2 regions of the Cupriavidus sp. P-10 genome follow, and region 2 is predicted to be linked to the other one. Evidence: predicted binding sites of a transcription regulator. Region 2 holds the regulator's gene; the other holds the start of a gene.
What was found. Region 2 encodes sigma-54, which starts transcription at its own class of promoters, with help from an activator protein. Its sites were predicted from a motif close to TGGCANGNAANCTGCTTT; they were not measured.
Positions count from the first base shown of each region.

Region 1 (4,414 bases), on a different replicon from region 2:
GGATCAGCAGGCCCTTGGTGTCGTATGGCGTCGACGGGCACACCACCTTGAGCCCGGGGATATGCGTGAACAGCGGCGTCAGCATCTGGCTGTGCTGCGCGGCGGCGCGGAAGCCAGCGCCGACCATGGCGCGGATCACCACCGGGGTTTCGGCCTTGCCGCCGAACATGTAGCGGAACTTGGCCGCCTGGTTGAAGATCTGGTCGAAGCAGACGCCCATGAAGTCGATGAACATCAGCTCGGCGATCGGACGCATGCCGCACGCCGCGGCGCCGATGGCAGCGCCCACGTAGGCCGATTCGGACAGCGGCGTATCGAGCAGGCGGTCGCCATGCTTGGCGTACAGTCCCTTGGTCACGCCCAGCACGCCGCCCCAGGCGTCCTTCTCACCATCCGCGCCGGCGCCGCCGACGATGTCTTCGCCCAGCATGATGACGCTGGGGTCGCGGGTCATTTCCTGGTCGATCGCCTCGTTGATCGCCAGCTTGATGCTCAGTTTGCGAGCCATGTTTGTCTCCTGATAGTTCGGTTAGCCGTCTTGTTGGCGAGAGGCGGATCAGTAGCTGACGTAGACGTCGGTGAGCAGGTCCTCCGGACCGGGCAGCGGCGCGGCCTTGGCTTCCTGCACGGCGTGATCGATCAGCGCGGCGACTTCACGGTCGATGGTGTCGAGTTCCTCGCGCGCGACCACGCCGGCCTGCGTCACGGTGCGGGCGAACAGCTTCAGGCAGTCCTTGTTGGCGCGGATATCGTCGAGCTCGCCGGCGGCGCGATAGGTCTGCGCATCGCCCTCGAAGTGGCCGTAGAAGCGAACCATCTTGCATTCGAGCAGCGACGGGCCGCCGCCTTCGCGCGCGCGGCGGATGACTTCGCCGGCGGCCTCGTGCACGGCAAAGAAATCGGTGCCGTCCACGGTCACGCCCGGAATGCCGAAGCCGGCGGCGCGGTCTACATAGCTGTCCACGGCCGTGCCATATTCGCGCGAGGTCGACTCGGCATAGCCGTTGTTCTCGATCACGAAGATCACCGGCAGGTTCCACACCGCAGCCAGGTTCAGGCTTTCCAGGAAGGTGCCCTGGTTGGAGGCGCCATCGCCGCAGAAGGTGATGCCGACCTCGCCCTTGCCGCGGAACTTGGCCGCCAGCGCGGCGCCGCAGATCAGCGGCGCGCCTGCGCCGAGGATGCCGTTGGCGCCCATCATGCCCTTGGACAGGTCGGCGATATGCATCGAGCCGCCCTTGCCGTTGCAAGAGCCGCCCTTCTTGCCATAGATCTCCATCATCATCGCCACCGGATCCACACCCTTGGCAATGCAGTGGCCATGGCCGCGGTGCGTACTGGCGATGCGGTCGCCATCGTTCAGGTGGTGCAGGATGCCGACGCCCGCGGCTTCTTCACCTGCATACAGGTGGACGAAGCCCGGGATGTCGCCCCGCGCGAAGTCCACGTGCAGGCGCTCCTCGAAATCGCGGATGGTGCGCATCTTCCGGTACACCGTCAGCAGCGTCTCCTTGTCGAGCGGCAGCGCGCCGGGATCCTTCGAAGCTCTGGCTGTCATGTCTGTCTCCTTCGTTCTATCAAGGTTTGCACTTCAGGAAAGGCAGGTAAGCAACGGGTTGCTGCTGCGCATCAGCCGATGCTGCGCGGCATAGCGCATGCAGCCCGCCACGTCGATGCTGCGAAAAGCGTGTTCATGCAGGGTCACGGTGACTTCGTCGTCAGGGCCGAAGGCCAGCTCGCGTTCGCCGTCGAGCGCGACGATGCCGCTGCGCTGGCGCACGCGGTGCGGGCGGCCGTGTTCGAGGCGCTCCCAGCCGGCCACCGGCACCGTGCACAGCAGTCCCGGCGCGATCGGTGCGCGCAGGTCGAATTCGCCTTCGCCCGGCGCGGCCAGCTCGATCGCCAGGCCGCCGGGATCGCGCCGGCCGAGCGGTTCCAGCAGGCCGGCGATAGCTGACAGGCCGATGGCCTGCGGATCGGCGAACGACACATAGACCGCGGCGAGCGTGTCGGTCTTCCACAAGGCGCGCGCGCCGATGAAGTGTTCGTGCGAGATCACCGCATCCACCAGCGCGATGTCGCGGCGAAAGCCGCCGTCGCCGTCGCGGATGACGATGTCGAGCCGCTTGTTGGAGGCAAGCGCGTGCTTGTCGGGAACGCGCCCGGTGGCGTAGAGGCCGGTGGCGAGGCCGGTGATGGTCGGCTCGCGCATCTCGGGGTAGGCGTTGTTGGTGCCGGTCGACAGGCCGGCGATCGGAACGCCGCCACATTCGCGCACCACCGCGCGATGCGTGCCGTCACCCCCGAGCACGATGATCGCGGCCACGCCGGCGTCGGCCATGCAGCGCGCGGCGTGCAGCGTGTCGTCGACGCGTGCGGTCACGGGCATGTCGAGGTATTCGACGGCGGGCAGGTCGGAGTCGGGGCCTTGGCGACGCGCCAGGTGCCGCGCCAGCATGACGCGCAACCCTTCGCGGTCCGGCATCATCAGCACGCGGCCCACGCCGCATGACGCCAGCGCGGCCAGCAGGCGCAGCACGATATTGACGCGATCGGCCAGCTGCAGGCTATTGGCGTTGGCGATCACGCGGCGGATATCGCGCGCGGAAATCGGGTTGGCGATGATACCGACCAGTGGCGTGCCGGCGCCGGCTGCGTGCCCCATTGCCTGTCTCCTGTTGTCGTTGTGGTGACAGGCAAATTGCAATGGCTGTGCCAGTGCGCGCAGGGCAAAAAATGCGCAAAAACCGAGGGATTACCCGCAGCGGAAAGGCAAAGCGGAGCGCTGCGATGTGACAGGTGTCACAGCACAGGTGTACAGCGGGTGGACAGCCGTATCGCGAGCCCGCTCAGTGGGCGGGCTTGCCGCCCTCGTCGTCGGCCCCGTCGCGCCGGTTAGGCGACTGGATGCCGTAACGTTCCATGCGACGGTACAGGGTCATGCGGCTGATGCCGATCTGGCGCGCAACCGCGCTCAGGTTCCAGCCGGAAGCGCGCAGGTACTGCATCAGCAGCATGCCTTCGGGCGGCAGCTGGTGCGGGTCGAATGGCGCGGCGGCGCTGTCGCCGGCAACCGGCGCAGCTTGCGCGGGTGCAGCGGGAATGGCCGCGGTCCCGAGGCCATCGGGCAGGTCCTGCTCATCGATATAGCCGCCGGTGCAGACGGCGCGCGCGTATTCCAGCACGTTGCGCAGCTCGCGCAGGTTGCCCGGCCAGCGATGGCGATGCAGCCGCTCGCGTGCCGCCGGCGACAACGTCACGGCCTGGCCGGCGCCTTCCTGCAGCAGCTTGGCCATCAGCCAGTCGAGGTCGCTGCGTGCGCGCAGTGGCGGCAGTTCGAAGCGGGCGCCATTGAGGCGGTAGAAGAGGTCCTCGCGGAAGCGGCCTTCGGCGACCAGTTGCTCCAGGCCGTGGTGCGTCGCGGAGATGACGCGCAGCCGCACTGGCACGGGCCTTGCGGCGCCGACCGGCAGCACCTCGCCCTCGGCCAGCACGCGCAGCAGCCGCGACTGCAGCTCGCGCGGCATGTCGCCGATCTCGTCCAGGAACAGCGTGCCGCCGTCGGCTTCCTGGATCAGCCCGCGCTTGCCGCGCGGGCCGGCGCCGGAGAAGCTGTTGGGCAGGTGGCCGAACAGCTCGCTCTCGATCAGCGTTTCCGGGATCGCCGCGCAGTTCACCGCGATGAACGGGCCGCTGCGGCGCGAGCTGGCCTGGTGCAGGGCCTTGGCGAAGAACTCCTTGCCGCTGCCGGTCTCGCCGTGGATCAGCAGGTTGATCGGCGAATCGACCAGTCGCGCGGCGCGCTGCAGTTGCTGCTGCAGCGCGATATCGCCGCCGGTCAGTGCGGCCAGCGCGTCGGGCATGGCCACCGGCGCTTCCTTCGCCGGTGCCTGCCAGCGCAGCGCGGGCGGCATCACGCTCAGGTACAGCAGCCCGCCGCTGCGGTTCAGCGCCACCAGCCGCTGTTCGCTGGGCCGGGAGTAGACATAGTTGCCCAGCTCTTCCAGCCGGGCGCCGAACAGTGCCTCGAACCGCTGGCCGAGCACGGTGGCGCCGGCCGCGCCGCCCAGCTCGCTCTCCAGCATCAGCCGGGCGCGGTGGTTGTGGCCGACAATGCGGCCGGCCTCGTCCAGCGCCAGCAGGTATTCGGGGTTGACGTCGACGAACTCCGGCGCGACGTTCAGCTTCAGGATCCAGTCGCGCCGGTGCGCGCGCAGGAAGTTGGCGTTCTCGATATGGGCGGCATAGATGCGCACCAGCTGCAACGCCAGCCCCTGGCTGTCCTTGGCATGCGGCGAGGTCAGCGCGGAGATGTCGAGGATGGCGTGCAGGTTGCCGTGCGTGTCGAACAGCGGCGCGGCGGTGCAGGTCAGCGGGATATGGGTCGCGTCGAAATGGTCGGCCTGGTGCACGG
Region 1 is NZ_AP025171.1:158,371-162,784, reverse strand. Features, by position in the region: gene CTP10_RS17850 (alpha-ketoacid dehydrogenase subunit beta) at 1-508, opposite strand, end outside; gene CTP10_RS17845 (thiamine pyrophosphate-dependent dehydrogenase E1 component subunit alpha) at 557-1,558, opposite strand; gene CTP10_RS17840 (ATP-NAD kinase family protein) at 1,592-2,665, opposite strand; gene CTP10_RS17835 (sigma-54-dependent Fis family transcriptional regulator) at 2,850-4,414, opposite strand, start outside.
Region 1: CTP10_RS17840 (ATP-NAD kinase family protein) is a predicted target of sigma-54. The motif match lies at 2,701-2,718, and genes of this name have one in related genera.

Region 2 (4,414 bases):
GCGGACCGCGACAAGCCGATGGTGCTGGAGGCCGACAACGCCAGCTACGACGACGTCAAGCAGATCTATACGCTGACCGGCAACGTGGTGCTGACCAAGGGCACGATGGTCCTGAAGTCAGATGCGGCCGAGCTGCGCACCGATCCCGAGGGCTACCAGTTCGCGGTGGCCACCGCCAAGGCCGGCAAGCAGGCCTACATCCGGCAGAAGCGCGAAGGCGTCGACGAATACATCGACGGCTGGGGCGACCGCATCGAATACGACGGCAAGCAGGAACTGTCCAAGCTGATCGGCCACGCGCGCATGGCGCGCCTGCAGGGCGCCAAGATGCTCGACGAAATCCGCGGCGCGGTGCTGACCTACGACAGCCGCAAGGAGTTCTACACGGCTGCCGGCGGCGGCGACAATACCTCGGCCGCCAATCCGTCGGGCCGCGTGCGCGCGGTGCTGTCGCCGCGGCAGGACCCGAATGCGCAGGGTTCGGGCAGCGGCTCGCCGCTGGACCTGAAGCCGGCGCCCGCGCCCGCCAACAAACCCTGACGCCGGGCCGGGACCGCTTCCTCGCCTGAAACGCTGAACGCCAGACTGTGCCAATGACCGATACCGCCACCATCGCCGAAAAGCCTTCCGTCCAAGCCACGGCCGTCCTCGAAGGCGGCAGCACGCTGGTCGTGCGCCACCTGAAAAAGCGCTACGGCTCGCGCACCGTGGTCAAGGATGTCTCGCTGGACGTGAAGAGTGGCGAAGTGGTCGGCCTGCTCGGCCCCAACGGCGCGGGCAAGACCACCTCGTTCTACATGATCGTGGGGCTGGTGAACCTGGACGAGGGCGATATCGTGCTCGACGGCGACCATATCAGCGGCCTGCCGATCCACGAGCGCGCGCGCATGGGCCTGTCCTACCTGCCGCAGGAAGCGTCGGTCTTCCGCAAGCTCAACGTCGAGGAGAACATCCGCGCGGTGCTGGAACTGCAGGTGGAGAACGGCAAGCCGCTGGCCAAGGCCGAGATCGAACGCAGGCTCGACGCGCTGCTCGACGACCTGCAGATCGCGCACCTGCGCAACAACCCGGCGCTGTCGCTGTCCGGCGGCGAACGCCGCCGCGTGGAAATCGCGCGCGCGCTGGCATCGTCGCCGCGCTTCATCCTGCTGGACGAACCGTTCGCCGGCGTGGATCCGATCGCAGTGGGCGAAATCCAGCGCATCGTGAGCTTCCTGAAGGCGCGCAATATCGGCGTGCTGATCACCGACCACAACGTGCGCGAGACCCTTGGCATCTGCGACCACGCCTACATCATCAGCGAAGGCACGGTGCTGGCCGCGGGCCAGCCCGAGGAGATCATCGCCAACGAATCGGTGCGGCGCGTCTACCTGGGCGAGAACTTCCGCATGTGATGTACTGGCCTGCCCGCTGCGGCAGGCCATTGATTCTCCCTGCTTTCGGCCCCATGATCTGCATATGGGCCAGCCCACTGCCGGCGTCGATCAAGCCGCGACATCGATAGCAATTTCCGTTCCAACAACGGAAAGATGCGCATAAAATAGGTCGCATGAAACCGTCGCTACAGCTCCGCCTCTCCCAGCACCTGGCACTGACGCCGCAACTGCAGCAGTCGATCAGGCTGTTGCAGCTGTCGACGCTGGAACTGCAGCAGGAAGTCGAACAGGCGCTCACGGAAAACCCGCTGCTCGAACGCGAGAACGACTGGATCGAAAGCCCGCTGCGCGTGGCTGCCGATGGTTCGGTCAACTTGCAGAGCGCGCCGGCCCCGGCACCAGCCGAACCGCAAGGCAACGGCGAGGCGCGCGCCGATGGCGCGGGCGACGACGACAGCTACGGCGACAGCAACAGCGGCGATGACTATGGCGGCGACTGGAGCCTGGACGACTTCGCGCGCCGCCCGCAAGGCGACGAAGACGAGAAGACGCCGATGCAGCTGCGCGAGGCCGAGCCCACGCTGCGCGAATACCTGATGGAACAGCTGACGCCGCTGAAGATTTCGGTGCGCGACAAGGGCCTTGCCATCTTCCTGATCGAATCACTCGACGACGACGGCTACCTCAGCGCCTCACTCGAAGAAATCTGCGCAGAACTGCCCGAAGAACTCGAGTTCGAGATCGACGAAGTGCAGGCCATGCTGACGCTGCTGCAGAGCTTCGACCCGCCTGGCGTGGGCGCGCGCAATGCCGCCGAGTGCCTCGGCCTGCAGTTGCGCCGGCTGAAGCACCCGCAGCGCGAGCTGGCGCTGAACATCGTGCATAACCACCTGGAACTGCTGGCAGTGCGCGACTACACGCGCCTGAAGAAAGCGCTGCAGGTAGACGAGCCAGCACTCAAGGCCGCGCACGAATTGATCCGCTCGCTGGCACCTTACCCGGGCCACGCGTACAGCCGCCCCGAAGCCGACTTCGTCGTGCCCGATGTGTTCGTGCGCAAGAGCGGCGGCGGCTGGATCGCGCAACTCAATCCGGATGTGATGCCGAGGCTGCGCATCAACGACATGTACGCGCAGATCCTGCGCGGCGCGAAGGGAGAGTCAGGTACCGCTGGCCTGCAGCAGAAGCTGCAGGAGGCACGCTGGCTGATCAAGAATATCCAGCAAAGGTTCGACACGATCCTGCGTGTCTCGCAGGCCATTGTCGAGCGTCAAAAGAACTTTTTCACGCACGGCGAAATCGCCATGCGCCCCTTGGTTTTGCGGGAGATTGCCGATACACTGGGATTACACGAGTCAACCATCTCCCGGGTGACGACCAATAAATACATGGCAACGCCGATGGGTACTTTCGAACTGAAGTACTTCTTCGGCAGCCACGTGTCCACCGAAACCGGTGGCGCGGCTTCATCAACGGCCATCCGCGCCTTGATCAAGCAACTGATAGGAGCCGAAGACCCGAGGAATCCCCTTTCCGACAGTCGCATCGCCGAACTGCTGGGTGAGCAAGGCTTCGTTGTCGCACGCCGCACCGTTGCCAAATATCGCGAAGCCCTGAAGATCCCCGCAGTGAATCTCCGCAAGTCTTTGTAGCCGAGCCCACCGCCTGCCTGGTGAGGCTCTTTCAGAAGGAGAAGCGCTATGAACTTCAAGATCAGTGGACACCACCTGGACATCACGCCGCCGTTGCGTGAGTACGTGGAAACGAAGCTGGAGCGAATCGTCAGGCATTTCGATCAGGTCATTGGCGTTAGCGTGCTGCTCTCTGTCGACAACCACAAGGAAAAGGACCGTCGGCAATACGCGGAAATCAATCTACATCTCAGGGGCAAGGACATCTTCGTTGAAGCGCATCATGAAGACCTGTATGCAGCGATCGACGCACTCGTCGACAAGCTAGACCGTCAGGTACTCCGCTACAAGGACCGCGTGCAGGGCCACGACCGCGAAGCGGTCAAGTACCAGATGGCCGCAGCGCAGATGCAGCAATGACCGTGCCCGGTGGCCCCACAGAGGGCTGCTGAATCAAGACAAAACAGGCAAGCCGCGCATTTGCGCGGCTTTTTTGCGCCTGCAGCGCTGTGGCGCGTGCGCAAAGGGCTGTCACCCGTTTGAGACGGAGTGTTCGCAACGGCCGCAGCAAGGTGTATGCTGCGCCATACATGCAGCGCCGCATTCTGCCCCGCGCCCGGTTACGGTGCGGACCCACACGGGCGCAGCGCTGCGGTGCACAATCACAGGGAGGCCGCTGCTCTATAATGGCCGGACGCCTCGGCGCTGCCGGTGATCCGCTGCCTCTGAGCCATCCACTGCCCGGCGGAACGGCGGATCCGCCCGCTAACTGAAATCCTGCGCATCGCCCATGAATCGTTTGGCCAAATTGCTGCCACCCGGCAACATCACTCTCGACGTCAGCGTCACCAGCAAGAAGCGTGTGTTCGAGCAGGCCGGGCTCCTCTTCGAGAACAACCATGGCGTGGCGCGCGCCATCGTGACGGACAACCTGTTCGCGCGCGAGTCGCTGGGTTCCACCGGACTCGGCGCCGGCGTGGCGATCCCGCACGGACGCATCAAGGGCCTGAAGCAGCCGCTGGCCGCCTTCATGCGCCTGGCCGAGCCGATCCCGTTCGAATCGCCTGACGGCAAGCCGGTGTCGCTGCTGATTTTCCTGCTGGTGCCGGAACAGGCCACGCAGCAGCACCTGGAAATCCTGTCAGAGATCGCGCAGCTGCTGTCAGACCGCGACATGCGCGAAGGGCTGGCGACCTTGCCCACTTCCGAAGCCGTGCACCAGCTGCTGACCGAATGGCACCCCTGATCCCCTGATCTGTCCCGAACGGGCCGGCACAGACCGGACAGGCGCAGCGCCTGGCACACCGCCCCACACGTCATACCCGCATGGAACTCACCGGCGTCACTTCCCAGTCCATCTTCGACGACAACGCAGCCGACCTCAAACTCTCGTGGGTGGCCGGCCTG
Region 2 is NZ_AP025170.1:345,383-349,796, reverse strand. Features, by position in the region: gene lptA (lipopolysaccharide transport periplasmic protein LptA) at 1-540, shown strand, start outside; gene lptB (LPS export ABC transporter ATP-binding protein) at 594-1,394, shown strand; gene CTP10_RS01645 (RNA polymerase factor sigma-54) at 1,550-3,028, shown strand; gene hpf (ribosome hibernation-promoting factor, HPF/YfiA family) at 3,077-3,427, shown strand; gene ptsN (PTS IIA-like nitrogen regulatory protein PtsN) at 3,798-4,253, shown strand; gene hprK (HPr(Ser) kinase/phosphatase) at 4,334-4,414, shown strand, end outside.